Linked DNA regions of Niabella beijingensis. The protein of the gene in region 1 interacts with the protein of each later gene in a pairwise test. Links are inferred from orthologs where the notes say so. Each region holds a gene or a part of one and is shown on either strand. Other genes may lie near its edges.

The links.
Region 2: the proteins of recA (region 1) and dprA interact in binary tests that used the Bacillus subtilis proteins (3 or more experiments, as listed by UniProt). The link is inferred for Niabella beijingensis from one-to-one orthologs.

The regions. Positions count from the first base shown.
Region 1 is NZ_JAIQDI010000001.1:2,295,999-2,299,129, reverse strand. What follows is about bases 316-3,116. They hold recA (recombinase RecA), read right to left. Parts: upstream 2,330-3,116; coding sequence 1,301-2,329; downstream 316-1,300. Other genes in these bases: K7B07_RS09630 (hypothetical protein), read right to left, coding at 2,472-3,116; K7B07_RS09640 (DUF6686 family protein), read right to left, coding at 836-1,165; K7B07_RS09645 (hypothetical protein), read left to right, coding at 316-730. Also shown: K7B07_RS09650 (trans-sulfuration enzyme family protein), read right to left, coding at 1-16; more of K7B07_RS09645, read left to right, coding at 296-315; more of K7B07_RS09630, read right to left, coding at 3,117-3,131. UniProt on the Bacillus subtilis protein: Multifunctional protein involved in homologous recombination, DNA repair and competence.
Region 2 is NZ_JAIQDI010000001.1:1,508,873-1,511,982, forward strand. The notes cover bases 227-3,006. They hold dprA (DNA-processing protein DprA), read right to left. Parts: upstream 2,276-3,006; coding sequence 1,178-2,275; downstream 227-1,177. Other genes in these bases: K7B07_RS06360 (S41 family peptidase), read left to right, coding at 227-1,169; K7B07_RS06370 (GNAT family N-acetyltransferase), read right to left, coding at 2,351-2,824; K7B07_RS06375 (aminotransferase-like domain-containing protein), read left to right, coding at 2,914-3,006. Outside these bases: more of K7B07_RS06360, read left to right, coding at 1-226; more of K7B07_RS06375, read left to right, coding at 3,007-3,110. UniProt on the Bacillus subtilis protein: Protein that helps load RecA onto ssDNA during transformation. Binds cooperatively to circular ssDNA, is able to bridge different segments of DNA. Favors the loading of RecA onto SsbA- or SsbB-coated ssDNA and formation of RecA-DNA filaments.

The DNA.
Region 1 (3,131 bases):
AGGGTTCAGTATTCATTTAAAAAAATTTTATACAGAAGCGGCGGCTTAAAACGCTTCCTGTTTCGGGCGTGTGCCGGTCTCAGGCACCGTCTCCGTAGAGTTACATCTAAAAAAGCTTGTCTGATGAAGTTGCCGGTATTCTAAAATGCCAGGATCGGCCCGCCGCTCCTGATGGTATCTGTTTTCAGTTGCCGGAGCTCCTTGTTTGTACAAACAGCGGTTCCCCGGCGGGAGCGAAGGACCTGGCTAAAAAACCGGGTTCGCTGGTGAAGGTAACAAAAAATGAAACGACCAGGTGTTAGGGCGTTGTCGCCTTGCGAAAGACAATAAGAACGGTACCCTGGTGATACAGATCCCGAAAGAATATGAGTTTGATATAAAGCAGTACAAATATTTAAAGTTCAAAGTGTATGCTCCGGCCAAGGAGGTGTTGTCGGGAACCTATGCACCGTATCAGCGGCTCTGGCTGCGCATCATGAACAATCTTTGGGCCTTTGGCTCGGAAAGCAGCTTTGGGCAGCAATACTGGGAATACGGAAAGGATGCATTTCCCATCAGTGATGCCAACCTTCAGAAATGGACGGATATAAGTGTGAACCTGTCTGAACAAGGTGCGGATAAACACAACCGTGTGATCGTTATCAATATAGGGGGTGAACCATCGCTTACGTTCGCGCCCGAAAAGGACATCACTTATTATTTTGCCAATATCCGGTTCAGTAAGAATTAAAAACTACCAGACCCGTACCGACCCTGCCGCAGCTCGTCTGCGGCAGGGTCGTTTAGAGGGGTTTGTTTTGTGGTGTTCTTCATGCTGGGTTTTTGCAAAGAAAGATCAGCCTGTTGTGTGAAACAGTTCCAGCAGGCATTCTGCTTTGAAGTTGACTTCTGCTGTTTCCAGCAGCTGAAAAAGCTCCTCCAGTTCTTTCCGGTTCAGGATCATTCCATAACCTTCTAGCGGCGTTGGGATATAGATGTTTTTCCTTCCGCTGTTTATGTCTGCATTGTATTCCCTGTTTTCTTTAACAAGGGTATGAAAGACCTGCAGATCCTGTGCCGTCATAGTCAGGAGGGTGGTTTGAAAAGCCAGCTGAAAATGGCGGCATTCGTTGCAAACAATGAGGTAGCCGTCTTCAGCATAATAGAGTGTTTTAAAGCTGCACATGGATTTTTTTTTCAAAAATAGCCGTGCAGCACCGGCGGTGGTTTCGAGAACAGGAAAAGAAATTACGCGATCGGGAAAAAAGAAAGCGCTGCATGAAGATGCAACGCCCTTACTAACCTGTCTATATTCAAAAAATCATCCCTGCATTTCTTTGATCTTTTCACGGATCTGTGTTTCCACCTGTGCCGCCAGCTCCGGATTGTCCAGCAGCAACGCTTTTACAGCATCACGCCCCTGTCCCAGTTTATCATTATTATAGCTGTACCAGGAGCCGCTTTTTTGTAAAATGCCCAGCTCCACGCCCATGTCGATGATCTCGCCGGTTTTGGAAATGCCTTCCCCGAAGATGATGTCAAATTCGGAGGAGCGGAACGGGGGAGCCACTTTGTTCTTTACCACTTTTACCTTTACGCGGTTACCGATTGCGGCATCTCCGTCTTTGATCTGCGCGGAACGGCGGATGTCGAGCCGTACGGAAGCATAGAACTTCAGAGCATTACCACCTGTCGTCGTTTCAGGGTTACCGAACATTACCCCGATCTTTTCACGCAGCTGGTTAATGAAAATACAAATTGTGTTTGTTTTTGAAATGGTGGCTGTAAGCTTACGCAATGCCTGGCTCATCAAACGGGCATGTAAACCCATTTTGCTGTCTCCCATTTCGCCTTCTAGCTCGCTTTTAGGTACCAGGGCGGCAACAGAGTCGATCACCACTACATCCAGGGCCCCGGAAAGGATCAGCCGGTCCGCAATTTCCAGTGCCTGCTCCCCATAATCCGGCTGGGAGATCAGCAGGTTGTCGACATTTACGCCCAGTTTTTTGGCGTAGCTGCTGTCAAATGCATGCTCCGCATCTATAATGGCGCACATACCACCTTTTTTCTGTGCTTCCGCGATCACATGGGTTGCTATTGTGGTCTTACCGGAAGATTCCGGCCCGTAAATTTCAATAACGCGGCCACGGGGCAGGCCACCGATCCCAAGCGCTGTATCCAGGCCTATGGAACCGGTGGAAATCACTTCCTGGGTCACTTCAGCCTTTTCATTCATCAGCATTACACTGCCTTTCCCATAATCCTTATCAATCTTATCCATCGTAAGGCGCAATGCTTTCAGCTTCTCGCTGTTCATGTCTATTTCTGTTGTTTTGTCTGTTTTTGCCATAACCAAAATTACAATTTACCGTTGTCCGATCTGATTAACTTATCAACAACGCAAAGCTAATAAAATTAGTATTTCAAAACTAATATTTTTGGAATTATTTTTTTTTGAGACGCCTCCAAGCAGTTTGGGTCGCCGGGAAGGATTATACTACCATATTGGCAATCAGCAGTCCCAGTACGCCTGCCAGCAGTCCGAAATAGACCTCTTTGGCGGTATGATCGGAGAGCAGCAGACGGGAGGTGCTTACCAGGCCGGTGATCAGCAGGGCGATTATGATATAAAGGCTCATGCCCTGGCCATAAGTGAAGCCGAGCAGGCAGAGAAAGGATACAGCAGTGCCCAGGGCAATACCGTGCATGCTTACTTTCATGTAGATATTCAGCAGCAACCCCACAGAGGAGGCCATAAAAACGCCCATGGCAAAAATGACCATTTCCCGGGGCATCCCATCCAGCCCCCGCCATACATACCAGATCCAGAAATACCAGATATTACAGATAATAAAAGGAATGATCCGGTCCTTCCGTTCTTTGAGTTTTATAGAGGGGATGAATTTCAGGCCCCTCAGCAACAGGACAGAGACCAGTGGGAAGAAGGTATAATTGACAATGCCCTGCAACAATACCATCAAACGGCCATCTTCCGTGGTTCCGTAAAATAAAAAAGGCTCTATATACAGTAAAAAGTAAATAACGTATATCGGAACAAAAACAGGATGGAAGACATAGGAAAGGAGGGTGGCAATAATTTGCTGAAATTTTGGCTGCCGGTCAATTTTTTCCCGGAGCTCATTGTCGCCGTC
Region 2 (3,110 bases), 790 kb from region 1 along the record:
GTCAGCACAAAACAGCTGATGATCTGTCTGTACGGCTTGGCGCCGTTGTTATTGCCTGGAACATCTTCAAACACTTCTTTCCTTATTGGAATGATGCATCAAAAGATCCCGATGCAATTTTGAATCAGGCACTCAACAAATGTTTTACAGATACAACTCCCCTGGAATTTAAAAATACACTTCTAAAGATGACCGAGCCATTGAACGACGGCCATATCTGGGTAAGCCTGGATGGTGATACCACAGAGGCATACTTCCTGCCCCTGCAACTGGCGCTTGCCGAAAACAGGATTGTCGTTGATGCTGTGCTTGACAGCGCCCTTACAACGGTCAGAAAAGGAGACCTACTGGAGAAGATCGATGGCCAGGCGGTTATGGATCTGTATAAAGAACGCATGGGCACTGTTTCAGGATCGCCGCAATGGAAGTCATACAGAGCGATCTCCGGTCTTATAAACGGTAAAGCAGCTCCGGCGGTAACCATTACCCTGCAGCGTGATGGCAAGCAAATGGAACAGACACTGAGCAGAAGCATGAGCCGGTATCAGTATTATGCAATAACCAATCAGGCAAGCCGAAAAAGCGGAAAGATCGCACAGGGTATCTATTATCTGAACCTGAATACCCTTCCAAAGGATTCGATCGATCAATGGGCCGGTGCGCTTGCCGCTTCAAAGGGAATTATCTGCGACCTGAGGGGCTACCCGAACAGCAACCACAACCTGATCAATTACCTGCTGAAAGAAGAAGAACACACCAAATGGATGTTTGTTCCCAAAACGGCCTACCCCGATCAGGAAAAAACTGAATTCATGGGAGAAGGATGGAATATGAAACCTCAAAACCCGCGGTTTAAGGGAAAAGTGGTCTTCATAACTGATGGAAGGGCGATCAGTTATGCCGAGAGCTTTATGGGCTTTATAAAAGATTTTAAACTGGCTACCATCGTGGGTCAGCCAACTGCAGGCACCAATGGGAATATCAACCCCTTTTCATTACCGGGCGGATATACGGTTTCCTGGACCGGTATGCTGGTGAAGAATCATGATGGCAGCAGGCACCATCTCAAAGGTATCCTACCCGATGTACCAATGGAACGGACCATCAAAGGCATTCGTGGGGGGAAAGATGAGTTCCTTGATAAGGCGCTGGAGATCGTTTCAAAATAACCGTTGGACTACAACAGCTGGTACCTCTTCCCCGGCAGCGTCTGTACGATGTTCTGCATCTCCAGGTTCAGCATGGCCACCGCCACACGGCTGCTGCTTAATCCTGAACGCAGGTGCAGCTCGTCAATACCTGCCTGATTCCGTTCCTTCAATAATTCAACAAGGATCTTTTCTTCAGCAGATAACTCAATAAACAGTTCTCTTGTTTGACGTCCTGATTTCTTTTTAACCGGCCTCCAGCCCAGTGTTTCCAGCAGCTGCCTGCCGTCTATGAGCAATTGTGCACAGTTGGTCTTTATCAGATGATTACAGCCACCGCTTTTTTTATCCGACACCTTCCCCGGAAAGGCGAATACATCCTTATGATAATCATTGGCCAGTTCGGCAGTGATCATACTTCCTCCTTTTACTTCTGTTTCCACTACCACAACGGCATCACTCATTCCTGCCACGATCCGGTTGCGACTGGGGAAATGATGCCGGTCCGGCTCGGTATTGCTGGCAAATTCCGTCAGTAATCCTCCCTGTGTGGTCATTTGCTGTGCCAGGGAATTATGTACCGGCGGATAAATCTTATCTAATCCGTGTGCCAGCACGCCAACGGTTTCCAACCCCGCGCTTAACGAGAACTTATGCGCCAGCGCGTCGATCCCGTATGCCAGTCCGCTTACCACAAGCACACCGCTGTCCTGTAATTCCGCTATCAGCTTTTCACAAATCATCCTTCCGTATTCGGTATGAAGCCGTGAGCCTACAACTGCGATGATCTTCGGCCGGTTCAAACAGGCGTTACCCCTGTAATACAACAGGACAGGCGCATCATAGCAATTCAGCAGCCGCTGGGGATAAGCTGTGTCGGTGATGAACAGCGGGGTGATCTGCTGTTGCTCCACGAACAACGCTTCCTTTTCCGCACGTTCAAAATCTGTGAACTTTTTAATGCGGTCCGCCCGTAATTTTCCCAGCCCTTCGATCCGTTCCAGCGTACTGCTCCGCTCCGTAAAAATCTCTTCAGGGGATAAATGCTGTAATAAAAGCCGGGCAATCACCGGCCCGATATTGGGGATCATTGTCAGCGCAATGCGGTAGACCAAGGGGTGTTCCATCAGGTTTTTCTTTGTACTAAAATACAAAGAATTTATGTGGCAGCATTCCCTTTTTTCATCCCGGCAGGATTTTTCTTAAACGTCCTTCCCGTTCCCGTCCGGAACCGGCAAAACATCGGCGCCAAGCCTCAGGTGCACCTGCGGACGATACACCTCCATCAGTACCGGAACATTTACAGGCGGTTCAAACCGGTATTGCCGGTAAAGCCCGTGTGCATCTTTTGTAGAAAGCATCAACCGGCGCAGCCGCTTTGTCCAGGGCTGCTCCATTAAAAAAGAAAGCATTGCCTTGGAAATACCCCTGCCCCGGTATGCCGGCAATACAAAAAAATCCGCCAGCCACCCAAACGTCGCATAGTCCGTAATCATCCGGCCAAAGGATACCTGCCGGTCTTCAATAAAACCACCGATGCAAAACGAATGCTGCAGCGAGTAGGCCACTGTTTCATAATCGATCCCTTCCGCCCAATAGGATTCTTCCTGTAAAAAACGGTGGATCAGCGGCACATCCATTTGCGCCACACCTGTCCGGATATCAAAATGCTCCATAGTAAAATTTTTACAAAAAAAATAAAAATGATATAATGGATACAGTTACATTTTTTTTTATTTTTATGGACACAGTTCAAACCAGAGCAATGAAACAGGACTTTTTATATGCCACAGCCGCACGCAGTATGGCACTTCAGATCCGTACAGGTGTTTTAAAAGCGGGCGACCGTCTGCCCTCCATCCGCACCTTGTGCAGCGAACAGGGCTTCAGTATCAACACAGCAAAAAGGATCTACCTGGAACTGGAAAAACAGGCGCTGATCGAGTCACGGCCCCAATCGGG